Regions from separate parts of the Paenibacillus sp. FSL H7-0943 genome, predicted to be linked through region 2. Evidence: riboswitches for the same ligand, from Rfam matches in the RefSeq annotation. Region 2 holds a riboswitch; each other region holds the start of a gene.
What was found. Region 2 has a riboswitch for cyclic di-GMP ahead of NSQ55_RS10280 (DUF6612 family protein). Riboswitches for the same ligand answer to the same signal wherever they lie in the genome.
Positions count from the first base shown of each region.

Region 1: another riboswitch for cyclic di-GMP. It lies ahead of NSQ55_RS03255 (transglutaminase-like domain-containing protein); the one in region 2 lies ahead of NSQ55_RS10280 (DUF6612 family protein).
Region 3: another riboswitch for cyclic di-GMP. It lies ahead of NSQ55_RS29460 (NPCBM/NEW2 domain-containing protein); the one in region 2 lies ahead of NSQ55_RS10280 (DUF6612 family protein).

Region 1 covers NZ_CP150148.1:738,457-746,452, forward strand. The annotation lists gene NSQ55_RS03235 (phospholipid carrier-dependent glycosyltransferase) at 1-148, shown strand, start outside; gene NSQ55_RS03240 (glycosyltransferase family 2 protein) at 246-1,226, shown strand; gene NSQ55_RS03245 (GtrA family protein) at 1,213-1,620, shown strand; gene NSQ55_RS03250 (class D sortase) at 1,723-2,388, shown strand; cyclic di-GMP riboswitch class I at 2,502-2,584, shown strand; cyclic di-GMP riboswitch class I at 2,659-2,739, shown strand; gene NSQ55_RS03255 (transglutaminase-like domain-containing protein) at 2,753-3,562, shown strand; rRNA gene NSQ55_RS03260 (16S ribosomal RNA) at 3,930-5,487, shown strand; rRNA gene NSQ55_RS03265 (23S ribosomal RNA) at 5,720-7,996, shown strand, end outside.
Region 2 covers NZ_CP150148.1:2,382,895-2,390,890, forward strand. The annotation lists gene NSQ55_RS10270 (DUF4179 domain-containing protein) at 61-1,674, opposite strand; gene NSQ55_RS10275 (RNA polymerase sigma factor) at 1,658-2,176, opposite strand; cyclic di-GMP riboswitch class I at 2,380-2,471, shown strand; gene NSQ55_RS10280 (DUF6612 family protein) at 2,589-3,437, shown strand; gene NSQ55_RS10285 (NADH-dependent flavin oxidoreductase) at 3,550-4,713, shown strand; gene NSQ55_RS10290 (CapA family protein) at 4,792-5,808, opposite strand; gene NSQ55_RS10295 (FprA family A-type flavoprotein) at 6,078-7,316, shown strand; gene NSQ55_RS10300 (FAD-dependent oxidoreductase) at 7,333-7,996, shown strand, end outside.
Region 3 covers NZ_CP150148.1:6,730,283-6,738,278, forward strand. The annotation lists gene NSQ55_RS29460 (NPCBM/NEW2 domain-containing protein) at 1-3,307, opposite strand, end outside; cyclic di-GMP riboswitch class I at 3,566-3,652, opposite strand; gene NSQ55_RS29465 (hypothetical protein) at 3,810-4,376, opposite strand; gene NSQ55_RS29470 (EAL domain-containing protein) at 4,493-5,341, opposite strand; gene NSQ55_RS29475 (helix-turn-helix domain-containing protein) at 5,532-5,927, opposite strand; gene NSQ55_RS29480 (sensor domain-containing diguanylate cyclase) at 6,179-7,168, opposite strand; gene NSQ55_RS29485 (alpha/beta hydrolase) at 7,207-7,996, opposite strand, start outside.

The DNA of each region.
Region 1 (7,996 bases), 1.6 Mb from region 2:
ATTCCCTGAGGCCCGTTACGTACAGTATGTCTATGTAGCTGTTGCTTTGCTGCTCTTTATCGCTTTCTACCCGGTACTGTCAGGGATGCAGGTCAGTGGAGATTACGTGAAAGATATGCTGCGTTGGTTCCCTACTTGGGTTTTCTAGGATTTAATAAAAATCTATAAAATAAGTTTATGCATGCAGCGTTATTATGAAGTGTAGATGGATGTAACGCTCCAAAAAGCTTGTAGGAGGAATAAAGGTGAAAGCCAGATATAGTGTGATTGTACCCATGTTCAATGAGGAGCAAGTAATTAGCCATACTTATGAACGTTTGAAAAAAGTAATGGACGAGTGCGGCGATACTTATGAGCTGGTCTTCGTCAATGACGGCAGTCGTGATCGTTCCGCCCAGATGATTCGGGAGATCTGTGAACGAGACGAGCATGTCAAGCTGATTGACTTCTCGCGTAATTTCGGACATCAGGTAGCGATTACAGCTGGCATGGACTATGCCGAAGGTCAAGCGGTTGTTGTTATTGACGCTGATCTTCAGGATCCTCCGGAGGTCATTTTGCAAATGATCGAGAAGTGGAAAGAGGGCTACGACGTTGTATATGCGAAACGCCTGAAGCGCCACGGAGAAACGATGTTCAAAAAGGTCACCGCGAAGCTTTTTTACCGCCTGCTCAGCAGTATGACAAGTGTGGATATTCCTACGGATACAGGCGATTTCCGTCTTATTGACCGTAAGGTATGTGATGTCCTGCGGGGACTTAAAGAAAAGAACCGCTATGTCAGAGGTTTGGTGAGCTGGGTTGGCTTCAAGCAGACTATGGTGGAATATGAACGGGAAGAACGTTTTGCCGGAGAAACCAAATATCCGCTGAAGAAAATGATTCGTTTTGCGTTAGATGGCATCACCTCTTTTTCACATAAGCCGCTTAAGATTGCTACGTATATTGGATTCTTCCTTTCATTCTCTAGCTTTCTCTATTTATTTTTCGTCTTGTTTCAAAAGATATTTTTTACCTCCTGGACGGTTCCGGGCTGGGCTTCCATTGTAGGCGTTAATCTGCTCTTTAACGGTATCGTTCTGATGCTGTTGGGTGTGATTGGGGAGTATATCGGACGGATTTATGACGAGTCTAAAGATAGACCGCTATATATTGTTAGTGAGACTAAAGGCTACCAGAACGAAGAACAACTGGACCGCCGGAAGGACCACAATGATGTCAGATAAGAACTTGCGCGCTGCATTCATACAGTTCCTCAAATTTAATGCCGTAGGTTTGCTCAATACGCTTATTGATTTTGTGATTTTTACATTGTTGAATTCACTAGGGATGGTATACGCATTGGCGCAGGTGATCTCCTATAGTGCAGGCACGGCGAATAGCTTTATTTTGAATAAAAAAGTAACCTTTCGTGATCGCAACCGGGGGAATAAAGAAGGCTTCGACCGCGTGCAGCTGGTCAAGTTTATCGTGCTGAATCTGGTAGTGCTCGGAATATCACTGCTGCTAATGCATCTGTTGACAGACAAACTAGGTATTCAAGTCTTGATCTCCAAGGTGCTGGTTACCTTTATCACGGTGATCATCAATTTCTTTGGAAGTCGTAAATGGGTATTTTAAACATTAATTTCAGGCAGAAGGAGTTGCTATGCTTAAAGGCAAGTAGCTGTTTCTGCTTGATTTGTATATAACCATAGAAACAATATACGGAGGTGAATAACATTGCGTAAATTCTCCTATTTACTCATACTGGCTGGGATACTTATCATGTTATATCCGACAGCTAACGAATGGTACAACGACAGGCAGCAGGAGAAGTTATTAGAAACGGCTGAACTAAGCACTGCCGATAGTACTCCCCAGTCAGATCTGAGGAGCAGGTATGCTGAAGTTACTCAGCTGTTAGCAGAGGAATCGGTTCTGGATGCCCAGGCACAGCCCCAACCCCAAGAGACAGAAAAGCCTGAACCGGAGATTGAAGTCGGTGGCAAAGTAATCGCACTAATTGAAATCGATAAGATTGATTTGAAGCTGCCTGTATTAGAAGGGGCTACAAAAGCTAATATGAAACATGCTGCAGCCCATATGAAAGAAACGGCACCCCTTGGAGAGATCGGGAATGCTGCAATCGCGGCGCATCGGGCTCGAACTACGGGTCGTTTGTTTAACAGATTGAATGAGGTTGTTGTGGGGGATGTTATCACGGTAAAGACTAGTGATCAGGTGTTTAACTATGAGGTATACGATATTTCTGTTGTAGATCCGAGTGATGTCTCCGTTCTTGACGGGAATGACAAGGATAAGATTCTTACTCTGATTACATGTGATCCGTTAGTGAATCCAACGCATCGGCTGATTGTTCATGCCAAATTAACAAAAGGAGAATAGTGAATGACAAGAAAACACAAATACCGGGAGATATTTATAAAATAATGGGTAATCTAGTAAATTAGGTCTTGTTCACAACTATAAATATGATAGTATTATACTATGAAAGCTAAACACGATAACGGCAAACCTTCCGAAAGGTAGGGACGCAAAGCTAAAGGGCCTTTTCCCGAAAGGATGGCAGCCAGCTACCGAATGAAGAGGCTTTTTTTGTTTGTTTCAAATGGATTCTATCAATTATATCTAGTAAAGCTAGAACAGATAGAGCTTATACGATAACGGCAAACCTATCGAAAGGTAGGGACGCAAAGCTAAAGGGCCTTCCCGAAAGGATGGCAGCCAGCTACCGAAAGGAGTTTTATCCGTGAAAAAGATTTATTTTATGCTGGTGGCGTTGTTCGTCCTAATGACTTCAGTTCCGGTAAGTACAGCTCAAGCTGCAAGTGCAGATGCCAGCTGGTTGATTACATCCAAAGTGGCTCAAGGTGTTATTGGTATTAACTATGATATTCCGAAAGATAAAAGAATCAAACTCATGATCACCAAAGATAACAGCAGCTATACATATAACTTGTATGCTTCTGGACAAGCTGAGGACTTCCCTTTGCAACAAGGAAATGGGACTTATAAGGTTTCTGTTCTGGTGAATACAACCGGCAATAAATACAAAGCGTTATATTCCGAAGTAGTAGACGTAACCATGAGTGACTCGAATTCCGTATATTTGGGCTCCGTACAGAATGTGAAATGGAGTTCTTCTGATAAAGCGATTGTCAAAGCTAAACAATTAGTACAAGGCAAAACAACAGACGAAGAGAAAGTTAAAGCGATCTATAACTATGTAGTTGCGAATGTACAATATGATTACTCTCTTGCTAATAGTGTAACTACTGATTATATTCCAAGCATCGATAAGACATTGACTACTAAAAAAGGGATTTGCTATGATTACGCTTCTCTTTTTGCCGCAATGCTGCGGAGTGTAGATGTTCCTGCTAAGTTGGTAATGGGGAATACAAGCTACGTTACGCAATATCATGCCTGGAACGAAGTGTTGCTTAATGGGAAGTGGGTTACCATTGATACTACAGTGGATGCAGGACTTTCAAAGAGTGATAAGAAAACCGATTTAATTAAAGCCTCAAGCAAATATACTGCGGCAAAATACTATTAAGTTCGTCGCTAGAAACATAACTCTATTAAATAAACAACTAGCTTAATTATTAAGCTAGTTGTTTATTTTTATATTAGGGGTTGCTTTTCTATTAATAGTTGGGGTATTATAGGTAAGCGTTGTTAGACAGCGTACAGGCGATACAGACGAGGCTGATAAAAAGCTTCGAAAAATAAAGCTTGCATTTCTGAAAACAACATGATATATTATAAGAGTTGCTGCTGAGACATTAAACGGCGCCAACGAGAACTTGATCTTTGAAAACTGAACAACGAGTGAGTAGGAAATCACGTAAGTGAAATCCAAAATTAGAGAATTAATTTTCTCGTCAGATGTTTCAAAATGAGCATATCGCTCTTTTCAATACTAATTGGAGAGTTTGATCCTGGCTCAGGACGAACGCTGGCGGCGTGCCTAATACATGCAAGTCGAGCGGAGTTATTTTGAAAGCTTGCTTTCAAAATAACTTAGCGGCGGACGGGTGAGTAACACGTAGGCAACCTGCCCTTCAGACTGGGATAACTACCGGAAACGGTAGCTAATACCGGATAATTTCTTTTTTCTCCTGAGAGAAGAATGAAAGACGGAGCAATCTGTCACTGAGGGATGGGCCTGCGGCGCATTAGCTAGTTGGTGGGGTAACGGCCCACCAAGGCGACGATGCGTAGCCGACCTGAGAGGGTGAACGGCCACACTGGGACTGAGACACGGCCCAGACTCCTACGGGAGGCAGCAGTAGGGAATCTTCCGCAATGGGCGAAAGCCTGACGGAGCAACGCCGCGTGAGTGATGAAGGTTTTCGGATCGTAAAGCTCTGTTGCCAGGGAAGAACGTCCGGTAGAGTAACTGCTACCGGAGTGACGGTACCTGAGAAGAAAGCCCCGGCTAACTACGTGCCAGCAGCCGCGGTAATACGTAGGGGGCAAGCGTTGTCCGGAATTATTGGGCGTAAAGCGCGCGCAGGCGGCTATTTAAGTCTGGTGTTTAAACCTTGGGCTCAACCTGAGGTCGCACTGGAAACTGGGTGGCTTGAGTACAGAAGAGGAAAGTGGAATTCCACGTGTAGCGGTGAAATGCGTAGATATGTGGAGGAACACCAGTGGCGAAGGCGACTTTCTGGGCTGTAACTGACGCTGAGGCGCGAAAGCGTGGGGAGCAAACAGGATTAGATACCCTGGTAGTCCACGCCGTAAACGATGAGTGCTAGGTGTTAGGGGTTTCGATACCCTTGGTGCCGAAGTTAACACAGTAAGCACTCCGCCTGGGGAGTACGGTCGCAAGACTGAAACTCAAAGGAATTGACGGGGACCCGCACAAGCAGTGGAGTATGTGGTTTAATTCGAAGCAACGCGAAGAACCTTACCAGGTCTTGACATCCCTCTGAATCTGCTAGAGATAGCAGCGGCCTTCGGGACAGAGGAGACAGGTGGTGCATGGTTGTCGTCAGCTCGTGTCGTGAGATGTTGGGTTAAGTCCCGCAACGAGCGCAACCCTTAACTTTAGTTGCCAGCAAGTAATGTTGGGCACTCTAGAGTGACTGCCGGTGACAAACCGGAGGAAGGTGGGGATGACGTCAAATCATCATGCCCCTTATGACCTGGGCTACACACGTACTACAATGGCCGGTACAACGGGAAGCGAAGCCGCGAGGTGGAGCCAATCCCATCAAAGCCGGTCTCAGTTCGGATTGCAGGCTGCAACTCGCCTGCATGAAGTCGGAATTGCTAGTAATCGCGGATCAGCATGCCGCGGTGAATACGTTCCCGGGTCTTGTACACACCGCCCGTCACACCACGAGAGTTTACAACACCCGAAGTCGGTGGGGTAACCCGCAAGGGAGCCAGCCGCCGAAGGTGGGGTAGATGATTGGGGTGAAGTCGTAACAAGGTAGCCGTATCGGAAGGTGCGGCTGGATCACCTCCTTTCTATGGAGAATCGTTCTCTGCAATGAGGACATTCAAATCGGAAGCTAAGCTTCCAAAACTCAGGTTTAGGCCTGTTACTCACTCGTTGCTCAGTTTTGAGAGTTTAAGCTCTCAAGTAAGACTTGATCCTTGAAAACTGGATACCGAAACGAATTTGCGTTTTAGAACATCTTTTAGCAACTTGTGTAAACAAGTAAATGTTATTAGTGAGATTTTTCTTCGGAAGAATCAAGGTTAAGCTAATAAGAGCACACGGAGGATGCCTAGGCGCCAGGAGCCGACGAAGGACGTGGCGAACAACGAAACTGCCTCGGGGAGCTGTAAGCAAGCTTTGATCCGGGGGTGTCCGAATGGGGAAACCCAGCTGTGGTAATTCGCAGTTACTCATTTCTGAATACATAGGAAATGTAGAGGCAGACCAGGGGAACTGAAACATCTAAGTACCCTGAGGAAGAGAAAACAATAGTGATTCCGTCAGTAGCGGCGAGCGAACGCGGAACAGCCTAAACCTAAGAGCTTGCTCTTAGGGGTTGTGGGACGTCTCACATGGAGTTACAAAGGAATATGGTAGGTGAAGAGGTCTGGAAAGGCCCGCGATAGAGGTAAAAGCCCTGTAGCCTAAACTGTATTCTCTCCGAGACGGATCCCGAGTAGTGCGGGGCACGTGAAACCCCGTATGAATCCAGCAGGACCATCTGCTAAGGCTAAATACTACCTGGCGACCGATAGTGAAACAGTACCGTGAGGGAAAGGTGAAAAGCACCCCGGAAGGGGAGTGAAATAGAACCTGAAACCGTGTGCTTACAAAAAGTCAGAGCCCTATTAATGGGTGATGGCGTGCCTTTTGTAGAATGAACCGGCGAGTTACGTTTAACATGCAAGGTTAAGCCGAGAAGGTGGAGCCGCAGCGAAAGCGAGTCTGAATAGGGCGAATTAGTATGTGGACGTAGACCCGAAACCGTGTGATCTACCCCTGTCCAGGGTGAAGGTGCGGTAACACGCACTGGAGGCCCGAACCCACGTACGTTGAAAAGTGCGGGGATGAGGTGGGGGTAGCGGAGAAATTCCAATCGAACTCGGAGATAGCTGGTTCTCCCCGAAATAGCTTTAGGGCTAGCCTCGGTATAAGAGTAGTGGAGGTAGAGCACTGATTGGGTGCGGGGTCCGCAAGGATTACCAAGCTCAGTCAAACTCCGAATGCCATATACTTATTGCCGGGAGTCAGACAGTGAGTGCTAAGATCCATTGTCAAAAGGGAAACAGCCCAGACCATCAGCTAAGGTCCCCAAGTGTGTGTTAAGTGGGAAAGGATGTGGAGTTGCACAGACAACCAGGATGTTGGCTTAGAAGCAGCCACCATTGAAAGAGTGCGTAATAGCTCACTGGTCGAGTGACTCTGCGCCGAAAATGTAACGGGGCTAAACACACCACCGAAGCTATGGCTAGATACTATGTATCTGGGGTAGGGGAGCGTTGTGTAGGGGTTGAAGGTGTACTGAAAAGAGCGCTGGACACTACACAAGTGAGAATGCCGGTATGAGTAACGAAAAGATCAGTGAGAATCTGATCCGCCGAAAGCCCAAGGTTTCCTGAGGAAGGCTCGTCCGCTCAGGGTAAGTCGGGACCTAAGGCGAGGCCGAAAGGCGTAGTCGAAGGACAACAGTTTGAAATTACTGTACCACCGTAATCCGCTATGAGCGATGGGGTGACGCAGGAGGGTAGTGACGCGGACTGATGGATGTCCGTCTAAGCAGTGAGGCTGATGTGTAGGCAAATCCGCACATCGATAAGGCTGGGCTGTGATGGGGAGCGAAAATTGTAGTAGCGAAGGTCATGATCTCACACTGCCAAGAAAAGCCTCTAGCCAGGAGAAGGTGCCCGTACCGCAAACCGACACAGGTAGGCGAGAAGAGAATTCTAAGGCGCGCGGAAGAACTCTCGTTAAGGAACTCGGCAAAATGACCCCGTAACTTCGGGAGAAGGGGTGCCCCGGTAGTGTGAATAGCACGAGGGGGCCGCAGTGAAAAGGCCCAAGCGACTGTTTAGCAAAAACACAGGTCTGTGCGAAGCCGCAAGGCGAAGTATACGGGCTGACGCCTGCCCGGTGCTGGAAGGTTAAGGGGAGTGGTTAGGGGTAACCCGAAGCTATGAACCGAAGCCCCAGTAAACGGCGGCCGTAACTATAACGGTCCTAAGGTAGCGAAATTCCTTGTCAGGTAAATTCTGACCCGCACGAATGGCGTAACGACTTGGGCGCTGTCTCAACGAGAGATCCGGTGAAATTTTAATACCTGTGAAGATGCAGGTTACCCGCGACAAGACGGAAAGACCCCATGGAGCTTTACTGCAGCTTGATATTGAATTTGGGTACGATCTGTACAGGATAGGTGGGAGCCGTAGAAATCGGAGCGCAAGCTTCGGTGGAGGCGCCGTTGGGATACCACCCTGATCGTATCTAGGTTCTAACCTAGTACCCTTATCGGGTACGGGGACCGTGTCAGGCGGGCAG
Region 2 (7,996 bases):
CATAAATAACCCGCCCTTAGGATTAACTAGAAAGGGCGGGACATAGATTAACTTCCTGTATTAAAGTTTAATTTCCTCGTTCCGGCTAGGATCGCTATATTTATAGATACCAGGGTTCAGTTCGATTTTTTCGTCGAAAGGGATATCTTTGTAGCTATCAATATTAGTTCCTGTAGATATCATGCCCTTAGGTGTAATTTCAGGCACCACTTCTTTGCCATTAATCCGTAACGTAGTTTGGTTAACGCTTTTGAAGCCAGAAGATTTGGATGTTGATTCGACAATCAAATTTTCGCCCTCAGTATAGTAAGTGAATTCAATTTTTAACCCATCGACATCAAGTGAAGTGAACTGCTTTTCTTCTTTAGGTTTGTTTATAGTGATCCAATTCTTAGTAGTATCACGTTTCTCAATGACAGCATCCTTTAATATAAGTTTCATTGGAACATCGGACCAGTCGTTATACCATTCCGGAGATTCGAATTGAAATAAATGCTGGTAGCTTTCGGAATGATCTCCTTTCAAATTCCAACCCCCAGTGATTGTTTGATCACCTATAACCAACTGAGCGGTATTATAGTGGACAATTCCTTTTTTAAGCGAATCATTTTCATCTATTAGAATTTGGATATCCAAAGGGGTAACCACTAGCTGATCTAAGGTTATGCCGGTCTTTTCTTGAAATTCAGGACTGTTATACAGTTTCTTAGTGTAAATCGCCTCACTTGCTTTTTGTCCATCTGCTTTAAAATCGAACTTCCACGTACCTGAAAATCGTTTCGCTTCTTCAATGTAACTAAAATGAAGACTAGCTTCCTTCCAATCTGATTCAGTTATATTGAAAACCTGTTCAATAAATAAATCCGATCCTTCGTTAGGCATGATGGTTGGAATTGCTTCATTCTTTTGACCACCAGTACTAACTACCAAATGTGGATTACCCCGTCCTAAGTCAGATGGTGATGCAGCGACTTTGTAACGGATAATGGTTTGATTGGAAACATGTCGAACGGATTCGATTTGAATGCTTGGATATTGCTTAACTCCAGTATCGATAGTATCCCCTGCTTGATGATTAGATTGTAAGGGAATATTCTGATCACGGTAAAAAATGAGATTCCGTGCTTCAAACCTGTAGTCCTTTTTATCATCCTTTAATGTATCAGGTGTCTCATATACTCCAATGAGTTTCTGGCTTTCAGGATCGTATTCTAAATAACCGTATACCTTTGCCTTGGCACCGGATTCATTAGTCATGATGTTTTCCTCTGTAGCAAATCCAGTATATTTGGATAGATCAGATTTAGTATCAAGTGATAACAGCATTTTCATTTTTTCTCCATCAGTTACAACACCGTTCAAATTCATTGTTACTCCTGAACTGGAAGTTTGAAGATTATACTGTTGACCGATGCCGTTATTTAATGCATTGCTCACACTTCGACCACCAATTTTATCCCAATTAATCGTCATACTAGCGAATACAGGAATGGCTACAAGTAAGAGGCAAGAGAAGACAATACTGATAGGAATAACCTTTTTATTAGACCTAGGAGTATTCTGGGAGGCATGCAGATTTCTTTGACGTTTATAAGCTTCTTGTTCTATGGCAGTCCACATCAAATCATAATCCGGTCGGGGAATATGTTTATCTTTTTCAATATACAGACTCATTACTATTCAGCTCCTTTAGTTGGGTTCCACCCATTCTATTTAGTATTTTAAGTCCCTTGTTCAGTCTGGATTTTACAGTTCCTTCGGGTATGCTCATAACTTTAGAGATCTCGGGTACAGTCAATTCGTTTATAAAACGAAGGACTACTACCATTCTGATTTTGTCGGGAAGCTGACTGTATAACCCTTGTAATTCTTTTTTAGTTTCCTGTCGATCCAAACGTTTTTCTACAGGGTTTGATTCCTCAGACCTGGATAGTAAATAATTACGTACTTCTTTCATCCACCCCGTCTTACGCCTTTTGATCACACTGTTGCACTCATTCGAAGCAATTCGTAAAATCCAAGCTTTCAAGTTTCTTACCTTCGACTTATCCGCTAAGATAACTTTTACAAATACCTCTTGGGAAATATCCTCCGCATCTGCCTGATTTTTCATTAAGTAGTAACAAAAATAATATACTTGTTCTTTATAGAGCTCGAAAATTTCCCGGTCACTCATTTTGCTGCACCCCCTGTCTTTGCTGTTCTCATTAATAAGACTTATAAGCGTATGTAATCGTTCATTTTTCATTTTGATTGTAGTATTTCTTCTGAGTATCATAGCGAATTCGAATGGAAGATAAGTCGTTTACAGGTAATTATAACCATGATAAAATTAGCGGTGGGACATGCGTCCGTAATCTATTAAAACTAATTGAATGTCCGCGTTAAAGGTAAAATCATCGAAAGATGATGACACAAAGCCATGGGTCTAAAACCTTTCGACAGAAGGAAATGATCGCCAGGCCGCCATAGGGATGTCTTATGAAGCATAAAGGATAGCTCTAAGAATATGTAGTCTATTTTGAGCTCTTTTATTATTTCGACCTATACGGCGTTACATTATCGCAAGGGGCCGAAAGGGGAAGTACATGAACAGTTTTTTCAAAACAATAGGTACTAGTTTGGCAGTAGGTGCTTTATTGCTGTCCGGAACGATCGGATGGATGTCTAATCCAGGAGTAGTGTCAGCAGCTACCTCAACAGTAGTAACCGCGGATCAGATGATCAGCAAAGTAACGGCAGCCTCCAAAGCAATAAAGAATTTCCATCTGGATGTGACCAAAAAACAGGATATTCAAAGCGGCGGGGTGCGTATCAGCAACACCAACACTCTGAAGCTGGATATCAACCGTCTGCCGAATTTTGCCGCAGCAGGCACTGTCGCTAGTAGTCTTTTAGAAACATCGTACAGTCTATATGCCAATGACAAGGAGTTTTACTATCTTGTAGACGGAAGTGAACTGATCGATGAATCTGAAGATGAAGGTTACGACGATGACGGGGAGCCAATCGATCCTGATGCACAATATTGGCTTGGACTGGAGAAAACGGAATGGGATGCCTTTTACTCTAAAGGCCAATACGATCCTGTTTCCATGCTTGATTCGGTCAAAAGTTATAAAAAATCCATGAAAGTCAGCACTGCTGGCGCACAAACAGTCTTACAATTCACGGTAACCGATCCGACAGCAGCTAAGGGGATAATCAAACTCTATGACCAGGAGAACCTTTGGGATGGAGAGACAGTTCAACCCAAAAGCGTAACGTGGAAATTATTCGTCAATACTAAGACCTGGCAAACGGAAAAGCTGACAGTCGATCTGAGTTATGTGCTGGTAAGTGATGGAGCCAAAGATACATACACCACGAAAATCGAAGCTAAATATTCCAAAAATAATAAAGGTGCAGCCATTGTAAAACCGGCCGAACTAGAATAATAAGGACGATTCATAACGAGCGAAAAGCGCTGTTCAGCGGAACAGCGCTTTTTGTTGTATCCAACAGCAGTTCTTTATTAGTTGACAAGAATAAATCATTGCTGTAATTTATATGTATGCGCATGTATATAATAATTTATCTAAATATAATTTAATGAAAGTTGGGAAAAAGATGATAGCACTAGACACAGCATTAACTTTTCGCAGAGGGCTGACATTAAAAAACCGAGTGGTTATGGCTCCAATGACCACTCGAATGAGCTTTTATGACGGTGTAGTAACACAAGATGAATTGAAATACTATTCGCTAAGAACGGGCGAAGTAGGTGCGGTCATCACTGCGGCAGCAAATGTACAAGAGGGTGGAAAAGGATGGGAAGGTGAACTTAGTGTTTCCTCCGATGAATTTATTCCTAGCCTCAGCCGATTAGCATCTACTATTAAACGAAATGGAACAAAGGCTATTTTACAGCTATTCCATGCAGGAAGAATGACAGATTCAAAAATATTGCGTGGCGTACAACCCGTCTCCTCCAGCGCCATTGCTGCCGAACGCCCGAATGCAGAAATTCCAAGAGCATTAACAGAAGATGAAATTTTCGGTGTAATTGAGGATTTTAAAAAAGCGACTCAACGTGCTATTCAAGCTGGATTTGACGGGGTAGAAATTCATGGAGCAAACACATATTTAATCCAACAATTCTTCTCTCCACACTCCAACCGTCGTGAAGATCAATGGGGAGGAAGCTTAGAGAAAAGATTTAATTTCATTAACCAATTAGTGGATGCAGTTATTGCTGTCGTTGACAATTCAAAGGTTAAGGATTTTATTGTCGGGTATCGTTTTTCTCCAGAAGAATATGAAGAGCCTGGAATTAAAATCACCGATACCTTTTATCTCATTGATAAATTAGCTGATAAAAAGCTGGATTATCTGCATATTTCATTAGGGGACTTCAAGAAAGTATCTGCATCAGAAGATTTTAAAGAAAAATCAATCCTGCAATATGTGCATGAGAAAATCAATGGCCGTATACCTTTAATTGGGGTAGGAGATATCCGTACCAAACAGGACGCAGAGGACACGTTGACAAATGCTGAATTAGTAGCAGTAGGACGGTCTCTTATCATTGATCCTCATTGGACAAGTAAAGTACTGGAGGGTAAAGAAGATCTCATCAGAAGAGTACTTGCTGATCAAGATAGAGAAGAACTTGTAGTAGAGAATGGTATTCTAGAATTCCTTAAATTAATGATGCCTGATCGTTTACGCTAAACCCAAACACAGTTTTGAGGTCTAAATCTATAACGTTCCGCGGTAAATTCCGCGGAACGTTATTTTTCTGTAACGACTCTATTCCCTCTTTAAGATTGTTGTCGTATGTTTCAACATTCGATTCATGAGATTTCGCCGTTCTGTTTTTATGTCGGTGTCGCTTCTCTTTAATGCGTCGCGGATGGGGATGATCTCTGTAATTTTCCTGCCGCTTTTTATTCTTCGATCTACACAAGTCGGGATGTAACCTACGTTAGTTATACTCGTGTGTCCTTTTTCATCCTTCTTTATTTTAAGCGTAAGAATGATACCGCTTTGTGTGTAAGGAATATTCATTAGTTTAGTCGAAACAAAATTCCCCAATGAGTAAATAACGAATTGTTTTTTTCCACGAAGCGCTAACGGTTGAAGAACATGTGGGTGAGACCCCAGTATGATGTCGGCGCCATTTTTAAAGAAGAGATTGACCAGCTCTTTTTGCCTCTTGTTTGGAGTGTAACGATATTCGCTTCCGAAATGCAGATAAAGCAAGACTAGATCGACTTTCTTTTTTAAATCTCGAATCTCCCGAATGATCTTGGGCGTAGATATCCGGTTAACCAGCCATGGCTTACTCACTGGTACAGGAATTCGGTTGGTTCCTGCTGTGTAGGAGAGGATGCCAATCGTAATTCCTTTGACGTTTTTAATAAGCGTTCTCTTGGATTCTTCTAATGATTTAGCTGTTCCCGTGTGGTCGATTCCATTACGGTCCAGAACTCGTAACGTCCGAACCAGACCCGGGGCACCATAATCCATGCAATGATTGTTGGCCGTTACTAATACGTCGAATCCGGCTTCCTTAAGTGCAGGGGCCAGTTCGTCTGGACATTTGAATATCGGACCGCCTGATCGGGGACTTTTCCGGCATTCGGGGCCACTTCCAGCAAAGGTGGTTTCGAGATTGCCAATCGTCAAATCAGCCTGTTTCAGATAAGGAGCTACTTTTGCAAACAGGGGGCTGAACGAATAGGTTCCGTCAGGCTGTTTAGCATCCGAAATAATATAACGTTTGACCATTAGATCTCCCACAGCAGCTATTTGTATTTCAGTCATGGATATCCACCTTTTTATTATTTTCATTAGGATATGGCATAAAGTTGTTATGGGTTATTCTTTCTTTAAGGCGAAGTGCAAACATTTGTGTGGCTTTTTATTTAAAATGTGACTCAACGCATAATCACTTTATTTAGATCGTCTAAATTTAAGGTATTCATTTTTATCAAACTTTTATAATTTGATTCAAATCCTCTTTTTTGTTTGGCAGCCATAATAAAATAAGGTTGTTGATAAACATTATCAATCAAACATTGGAGGTTAAAGAAATGAGTACACAATTCAAAAAAATCGCCGAGGATACTTACTGGATAGGCAAAATCGATAACCGCCAGGTTCCATTTCACCGCCTGATTCTGGCAAAAGGAACTACCTATAATTCTTATTTATTAAAAACAGGTAAGCCAACTGTCATTGATACCGTAGATATGGAATTCGGACGTGAATATGCCGAGTGTCTGGGTGAAATAATTGATCTTCTAGATATCCATTACATTGTAATTAATCATACAGAGCCTGATCACTCTGGTGGACTGGCAGCTCTCGCTGCCAAGGCTGCAAATGCCACGATCGTATGCACCGAGATTGCTGTTCCCGAATTGCAGGAAATGTACAAGCTTCATAGCCGGAACTTCCTGGTGGTTAAAGACGGAGATAAGCTGGATATTGGCGGGAAAACGCTGCTGTTTAAAGAAACACCGTATCTCCATACCGCAGAAACGATGATCACCTATTGTATCGAAGATCAAATCTTATTTCCTTGTGATATTTTCAGCACGCATGTTGCGGTGGAGAATCTATTCAGCGATGAAGCCGGGTTTGATATTACGGAAGATTTCGAGGGCTATTACGCAGCAATTATTCATCCTCACAGAAGATATGTAAGAACCCTGTTAGAGGCTGTTAAGGATCTTGAGATCCGGATGATCGCTCCTTCCCATGGATTTGTGATCCGGAAGGACATACGTAAATATATCGGGATGTACGCCACATTGAGCCGTGAAACGACGCAAGGAAAAAAGGCAACCATCGTATATACCACCATCAAAAACAGTACCAAGAAGATGGCCAAAATCATACAGGATTGCTTGCAGGAAAATAATATAGAGACAGAGGTCTGGGATGCAGATAAAAGTAGTGCCACTGATATTCTGAACAGCATAACGTCAGCGGACGCGGTCTTTATTGGCAGCTCCACTAAATACGCGGACATGATTGGGAACCTGGAGAACATTCTGAAAGAATTGCACAATATGAATCTGGAAGGTAAACTTGCTGCAGCCTTTGGCTCCTACGGCTGGAGTGGTGAAGCCATTGAAGTCATTCAGGATTATCTGAATGGAACAAACATGACGGTGCAAAGCACATCTGAGGTTATTAAAACCACGGGGATGACACATGTAGAGTTCCCTGTACGAATCAGATTTTCCCCGAAAGAGCCAGAGAAAGTTCAAAAAATTAAAAATGCGGCTGAATTTGTTTCGGATTTGCTGCTGAGTTCATTTTAGGGAGGAGGAACATAGGATGACAAAACATTACGTTATTGTTGGCGGAGGAGTAGCCGCCGTCCATGCCGCCAAAGCCATCCGTGATCAAGACGCAGAATCGGAAATTTCGATCCTCGGGGAGGAAAGTCAACTGCCCTATAACCGGATTAAGCTGACCAAAGGGCTGTTTACTGACCTACACAGTGAGAAGGTGCTGATTAAAAAGGAAAAATGGTACCGCGATAACCGTATCTCCGTAAAAACCTCGACCCGAATCCGTTCTGTCCACCCGGACCGGCAAATAGTTGTGACAGAAGATGGGCAGAGTGTTTCTTATCATAAGCTTTTATTGTGTATGGGAGCGAAGAATCGTGCACTCTCCCTTGAGGGCTTCGCCCTGAACAATGTTCATACCCTCCGGGATATGAACGACGCGGACAGATTGAAAGAAAACCTGCAGGATGGCAGCCATGTAGCCGTAATCGGTGGGGGAGTGCAGGGAATCGAAACCGCTTGGGCGCTGCATGAAGCTGGATATCAGGTAACGGTGATCGAAGCTTTTCACCGGTTGATGGGCAGACAGCTTGATGAGAAATCCTCACAGCTCCTTAAAGAGAACCTTGAACAAGCAGGTGTGAAGGTTATTCTTCGAGCTGATGTAGCGTCTATAACAGGAACTGAGTATGTTACCGGAATTACGC
Region 3 (7,996 bases), 2.5 Mb from region 2:
CTGACTTGGCATTGAGATCGGAAATATAGGCGTAGTCGCTCGTTACCGTAACCTGTGTGGTTTTCGTTTCCGTAACCCCTTCGCTTTTCACTTCATATACAATTTCGTAGTTGCCTTTTTGCGTTACATCAACGTTATTGGCTTTCAGAGAGACATCTGCAGTAATATCGTTTCCTAGATAGTTAGCCGCTTTTACATAGCTCATCGGATCAAAGGTTTGATTAAGCTTTAAAGTGAGCTGATCTTCAACAGACAAGGCTGGCTTAAAGGCTTTAACCTGTACGGGCTTCAGTGGGTTCAGCTTTTTATCATAACCGACGATCTTGTACGTATAGTTGATACTCGCATCTACATTCTGATCCACAAATTGCTCAGTTCCTGTAAAACCAACTAACACATCATTTCTATACACTTCATATCCTAAAAAGTCTTGCTTAAGCTCTTTATCTATACTGAAACTTAACGTGTTCGTTCTAGCCGTGGTGTTAGGTGTGATATTAACCTTAATGGCCAGATTTTTATCCGCTATTCCAGTTCCCTCATAATTAATCACCGAGTTATTTAAATACCATAACTTTTGCGGTGCCGGATACTTGGCTACTTTCGCTTTTGTCTCAGGATTCACAGTGAAGCCATGTCTGGCAAAATAGCTGCTTAAATCTAATCCCAGTACTTCGGAGGAGAACTCCACCAAATACTGCTGCTTAGAATTGTCACCGTTGGTAAGGATGACCTTCCGCTCCCGATATAGCTTGGTCAGCTCTGTCCAGTATCCCGGATGTGCCAGCTCCAGCTGCCAATAGGCTCCGAGTTGTGCAAATAAGCCCTGCTGATTCATAACCACTTTGTTTTCTTCGAGGACATATTTATAGATATCTGATTCATACGGTATACGATTATCTATCGAATTCGCCGCGACAGACATAAACATAGACACCATATTATTAGTTACTTCGCCATATTCCCGTTCACCCATAGCCAAGCGATGCCCGATTTCGTGATTCAGTCCCCAGCCCGGATAAGCTTTGTTAAAATCACCTAACATGGTTCCTACTGTTCCAAGTTGGATACCTGTATGATCTCCCGCTGCATACATCGCACCATAAGGCTGCATCAAGCGAATATTCTCACGAATTAGCTTGGCATCATCAATCTCGCTACTGCCATCCAGGCCATAGAAGGCAAAAATACTCTTCATCCAGGTGTCATACCCAGTTACGGTGTCCAGCGGGTTATTTCCTTGCGTAATATATTTGTTGTACGCCTCCGTCGCCGTTCCTGTGAAAATAACATGATCGCTGGCCAGTTCTACCACATCTATGAGTTTACGATCTTGAACATTTGGATGAGCCGCTTTATCTTCGTCTAGTCTTTGTTTGTATGTGATTAAGAAGGTTTTGAATTGTTCTGGATCCGTGGTCTTGGTCATAAAAGGAATCTTTTCTAAACCTTCGAAGCGGATCAATGGCGCTTTCCCTTGTTCCTCTGCTGTATAGGGATTTACGATATAAACGGTGCCGCCCTTAGTCACTTCATGTGCATAATAACTATTCATAGCAAATTCAGGAACGGTTATAATGTTCTTACCTGGACGCAATTGCACACCTCTAGCCCAAACATTCCAAGCGGCCTCTTGTTGAGAAAAGACTAAAGAAGGTAGCTTATCGTTAGAAGCTGCGTCCACATAAACGTTGATCGTATCTCCAGGCATTGCAACGAGACCTGTAGGCTGGTTGTTCGTACCAAAACCAATTCTCAGGTTTTCCTGCGCATGCTTTTTCATATCTCCACGTTGTTCCGCCTCAATGATGGTGCCTTCGGTTTGAACTTCACCATTCACTAGCTTCTTAGCTAAATCCAAAGAATCTTTCAGGATTGGATAGAGCGGATGTACTTTTGCCGCTTCTTCTAATTCGTTGATTGCTTCGACGCTATTATAAGCAGGCACAACCGCACTCATCGTTCCATCTGTGAAAATACCATTTACAGCTTCGCTTACTTTATCTTCTGTATAAAATCTAAATTCAGCCGCAAAAGGTCTGTTGATATTAGCTTTTGTGAACTTAAATTTTAATCTTTTAAACTTCGTCGGTTCGAATTTAAATTCCAGAAAGTCATTGGTACTAATCGCGGTTCCGCTAGATACAAGTTGGAAGGTCTCTCCTTTACTCGTCTCTGATGCATAGATTTCAAAAGCCTCTGGGAATCCTTTGCGGTTATCTCTAGCCAAAAAAGCCACTCTGTCCAGCACTTCCGCTTGCGCTAGTTCAAACACGACTTCATTCGTGAAGCTTGCATCATTGTTTTTGTTCGTTTCCCAATGCGTAGTGGGCTGGTCATCCAGCATATATTCAGGCTTCGTACCTGGGTAGCTTCCACCGTTCACCGTTACTTTTGATACGTTTGCATTCGGCATTCTATAAGCTTGGCTATAGGCATTTTCATAGGCTGTTCCATACCCTTTTAGCTTCGAAACCTTGGCTGCCGTTGCCTCTACCTGATGGTTCTTCAAAAGGATCTTTGCATTCTCTATCTCTTCTTTAAACTGCGCATACAGTGGATGTGCCTGCACTTCATTCTCTAAAGCTGTTAATTTCTCTGTCGTATTAAAGGCAGCACTAACTTGGCTCAAGGTATCATCTGTAAATAAATTTTTCATTTTAGCAGAGACACTATCCTCTTTATAAAAAGAAAACTCAGCCGCACTCGCCCAATCTTGATTCGCTTTTTTGAAGACAAATTTAAGTCTCTTAAAAGCCGTAGGTGCAAACTGAATCTCCACTACATCACCGGTTGAGCCTGTATATTCTCCAGAAGACACGAGCGTAAAATCACCCCCATCGGTAGTGGAACCATAGATCTCAAATTCTTGAGCAAAACCTTTACCTTTCGCACCGGATTGCCTAGCCGCGTATACCATTCTATTTAATTCAGTGGACTCATTGAAAACAAACACAACCTCATTCGTAAACGTTGAACTATTCGGTTTGCCAGTCTCCCAATGCGTGCTCATATCCCCATCCATAGCCTTAGCTATAGGCGAGCCTGAGTAGTTGCCACCGTTATTTGTGATGGATTTAATATTTGCTGGATTCATTCTAAAAACCTCATTATAGGCATTTAGAGCATCCTTGCCGTACAGCTCAAACGGAATAACCGAGGCGTTGCTTAATAAGTTAACCTTACTTTGCGCCACTGTTTTTGTTACATTTACCTTGCTTGCCTCACTTGCTAAAGCATAACCTGCCTCACTCGAAAAACTGGCCAACATGGCCGCCGATGTAGCGATCGCAATCATTTTCTTCATCTCTTCTTACCCCCAGATGTCATATGAATCTCTCCAGTGCCCAAAAATGGGCACAAAAAAAACTACCCCAAAAGAGTAGCTTGATTGCGTATAAAGTCGCCTAAAAATTAAGACTTAATTTTTATTAAACCTTAACAAGCATAAACGCCTTCGGCGTCCTTATAAGGACGGTAAGCGTTTAAGCGAGAAATATAAGATATTAAGTATAGTTTTATAACTTATACTTTCTTATATTTTAACAAAAAGCGTTACGCACTCTTTGGCAGCTGGCTGACAATAGTTATGATAACCTTAGTCCCTATAGCTTTGCGTCCCTACATTTCCATAGGTTTGCCTATGAAGTTTCGAATACATTCAAAGAGTAACATAAGCCTAGATCTGATCGCATGATTAATTGGTATGAAATGAGTATAGGTAATTGCAATTAGTTTTTCTTATGTGATAGATATTATTTATCGACTATCCCGGAAGAGAAGGACATCCTTTAGGACTGTAGGTCTACTTAACTCTCCGATCCAAACAAACCCCGGAACCAATTCCACACATCGCCCGTGACGGGAATTAATCCGAAACCATGTTCGCCAACTACGATTACACCATATGCCCATTGTCCGATAGCTATGGCACCCCCAGCGATCCTGCCTATCGCTATCGCACCAAACGCCGTATCCCCTATGGCGATGGCCCCCAACGCTTTTTCCGCGATTGCGATCGCTCCTACAGCCACGCCTGCAATCGCAATCGCTCCCACTGCGAAGCCAAGCCAGCTAAGTGCTATTGCTCCGATCGCTAACCACATTCCCAGTGATATTGCTCCTAAGGATAATACGCCCACGCTTATCGCACCTATGGAAATCAAGCCAACAGCTACATCTCCAATAGCGATTAATCCAACGGCTGTCTTCACACGGGGTTTACCTCCACGGCCATACGCTTGACCTGAGTATCGCCCTAGATTACTGCGAATACTGATGACCGGAAATGAGGGAGAAGGCCATTGATAATCAATCTCTCGTCCATCAAAGCCCCTAGAATCCGCCCAGCGCGTTACAAATTGATGCCATTTCATATCTATCCCGTCCCCCTTTTCAAATTACCTAAATTATACAACCCCGGGGGTTGGCTGTACTCAGACTCTGACCTGAAATTCATCTCATCCTCTGGACGGATATATACTCATTAGGATTACTGTTTGGGAATAGGATCAGGCTTTCCAAATAAATAGCCCTGAAACAACTGATAACCACTCTGCTTAAGCCATTCAAAGTCCTCTCTAAACTCCACACCTTCTGCTAAAGGAACGGATTGGATTTCTAAAGCTTTTTCTAAAAATTGCTTTGCTATTTTCTGTTTGTTCAGATCGCTGGACACACCCTGAACATATTTCATATCCAGCTTCATGTAATGGGGTTTAAGCTCCAATAACATCTCGATCGTGCTGAAGCCCTCACCAACATCATCTAAAGCGTATTCAAATCCCCGATCCTTGTAATATGTCAAAATAGCTTTCAAATGAGCGAGATCATCCACTTTCTCCGTCTCAACAACTTCAAAGACAAAAAGAGAAGGATCGACGCCTAATTGATTGGCCAGTTCAACGGTTGATCTTAAGCAGAACTCTGGAGCGTAGATCGACGTTGGGATAAAATTAATAAACGTTTTTTTATTTAAGGGTGCAGCATATTTTACAGCCGTCATTCTACATAACCGGTCTAAAGCATATAAACGCCCACGATTCCGTGCCGCCGCAAAAATCTCATTAGGATAGATAAGAGATCCGTCTTCTTTTTTAAATCTGGATAGGAGCTCGTATGCAAAAATCTCTTCCCTTACGTTCACAATCGGTTGGAAGTAGCAAGTAACAAGACCCTTAGTGATAACCTCATCAATCCACTCCATATCAAGTACAGTGGGTAATTCGGATAGAGGTCTCCATGTTTGGTCATCTATACGGAATTCAACCTGCTCCGACTCCATATGGTCATTACAGAAATCCAGAAAATCCCGCACCCCAGCCTCCTTAATTGTAATCACATTTTCTTCCACCTTATGTATCGTATTACTTCTACTCAAGTGATGAATAACCTCAGGTAAAACCCTAAGATTAAGCTCACCATGAGCCTTGATTTGAAAATTCAGCTCTCTTACTACACAATGATTACAAGCCACATTCATAACCCCTTTAATAATCGATTCTCTGAAAAAGATCCTGGAACGGCTCTTCTCAATCGAAATCCGTATACTCCAGTAAATACGCCGGGTCTAACACGGTGATCTGCTGATGTTGAATCTCAATAATCTTTTGTTCTTGCAGATCTTTAAGCACAAGGGTAGCCGTCTCCCTTAACGTTCCGATCATATCACGCGCTCTCGCATCATGAAATTTCATTTCATATAATAACCGATTCGATAAAAATAAACGCTCCATTTGCAGCAGCATCAATTGATCCTTAATCAACGGGTAATCGGCAACCATCTGCTTAAAAGGCTCATGTTTAATCTCAAATAATACAGTATCATTCATAGCCACCGCAGACAGCACTCTTATATTGGAGGGATGGATCACTTCCAGATCGCCATAATCCCCGAATAGATAATGTAGGTATGATCCACATTCCATAGTTTTGTATGCCAACATACTGATAATAAATCATCATCCTGTTATATTCTATCGTAACGTTGTCACATAGGCTTGATGCCAATACGAATTACAAAGGAGATCCATTCATGAAATTCCGAATTCCCTTTTACAGCTTGAACGATTAGAGAAACTGGATCTCAGATGGAATCACAGCTTGAAGGGAACAGACATTTTAGAGCAATTAGAGCAAAGAGGATGTATCGTTTATAAATAACAAAAAAAGCCTCCAATTAAAGAAGCTTTTCACTCAAATCCATAATATGCGTAACGCGATTTCTCCCCTGTTCTTTAGAAACGTAAAGCGCTTGATCAGCTTTTTCCAGAAGAGTGATGTCTGTATCGGTTGCTTCAAAGGTAGCTATGCCAATGCTTACCGTAATGCTGCCAATCTCCCAAGTGGAGCTGGCTATGAATTGTCGTAGACTCTCAGCTATAGCCGTGGCATCCGATGAATCTGTATTAGGCAGCAGAAGGATAAACTCCTCACCACCATACCTAGCTACGATATCTTCTTTACGAGATTGGGACTTCAGGATACTCGCCAATTTCTCCAGGACATAATCACCCATCTGATGACCGTAGGTGTCATTCACATTTTTAAAGTGATCAATATCTAGAATACATAACGAAAAAGGCGCCTGATCACGGTGATACGCTGCAATCTGTTCTTCCAGCTTTTCTTGCAGGAACCTTCTATTCTTTAATCCAGTAAGCTTGTCTGTAGTAGATAGCTCTACTAAAACGGCATTCATCTCCAGTAATTCAGCTTGCTTTTGCTCGATTTCCAGGTGGATTTGTTTGAGCTTTGCCAGCGCCTGATCTTTTTCCCAATATGCCTCTTCTATTTGCTTCTTCGCAGATCGTAACTCTAGCTCATAATCAATACGTTTGCCCATCTGTACGAGAATACAATCAATGACCTCTACACCTTCACACTCAAGGCGTCTGCCATTTAACAAGTAAGGCACGGCTTGCCCCTTGCTGTCCTTCAAATTGATAAATAGCTCTTCTACATGTCCATTCAGATTGATAAAAGGATAGAAGTATGAATGAAAAATAAGCTTGTTGGCCGTAGACATGATAGATTCAAAATGTTTATTCACCAAATCAACCTGTTGATATCCCATCCCCTCCAAAAAGGTTTGATTCACATCGAGGATCATTCCTTCATGGGTAATGGAAACATATCCGCATGGCGCATATTTTAGCCGGTCATCCATTGTCTAAATATCCTTTCAACACCATAATCTTCTCCATCTCACCCAAGATACTCATTAATCAAAGTAATGGTCTCCTGCGGATGGCTAATATGTGGATAATGGCCCTTGGCCTCCATTAACCGGAACGTACTATTATTCATGTGTCTATGTAAATATTCTCCTACTTCTATAGGAACGATACTATCATCCGAGCATTGCAATATGAGTGTAGGCACTGTCGCTTTAGGCAGATCTTCTCGATGATCCGAAAAAAATGTAACTTCCGCAAATTCTCTAGCGATAATAGGGTCGGCCGAAATAAAGCTTCGTTCCAGCTGTTTAGTCAACATTGGGTCAGGATTATTCATCGCAAGTGGAGCCATAAAGCTAGCCCAGCCCGCGAAATTCATCTCCATCATATCCAGAAGCTCAGTAATATCACTTTTTTCGAAGCCCCCGAAATAAGCATCTCCCTCATTTAAATAACGTGGGGAAGGTCCGATCATAATCATTTTATTAAAATAATCCGGCCGCTCGATTGAAGCAAGCAAACCGATCATAGAGCTAATAGAATGGCCTATAAAAATAAGATCCTTGAGTTCAAATGTTTCGATAACATCTAGTACATCCTGTACATAACCATGGAGAGTATGATATTTATCCGATGTATATGCGCTTAAATCTGAATGGCCTGAGCCTACATAATCAAATAGAACGATTCGATACTTTTTCTCAAATGATGGCGTGATAAACTGCCACATGCTTTGATCACACCCAAATCCATGCGCAAAAAGGATAGTTTTTTCTCCTGCTCCAATGACTTTTACATGATTCCGCACCATAACATCG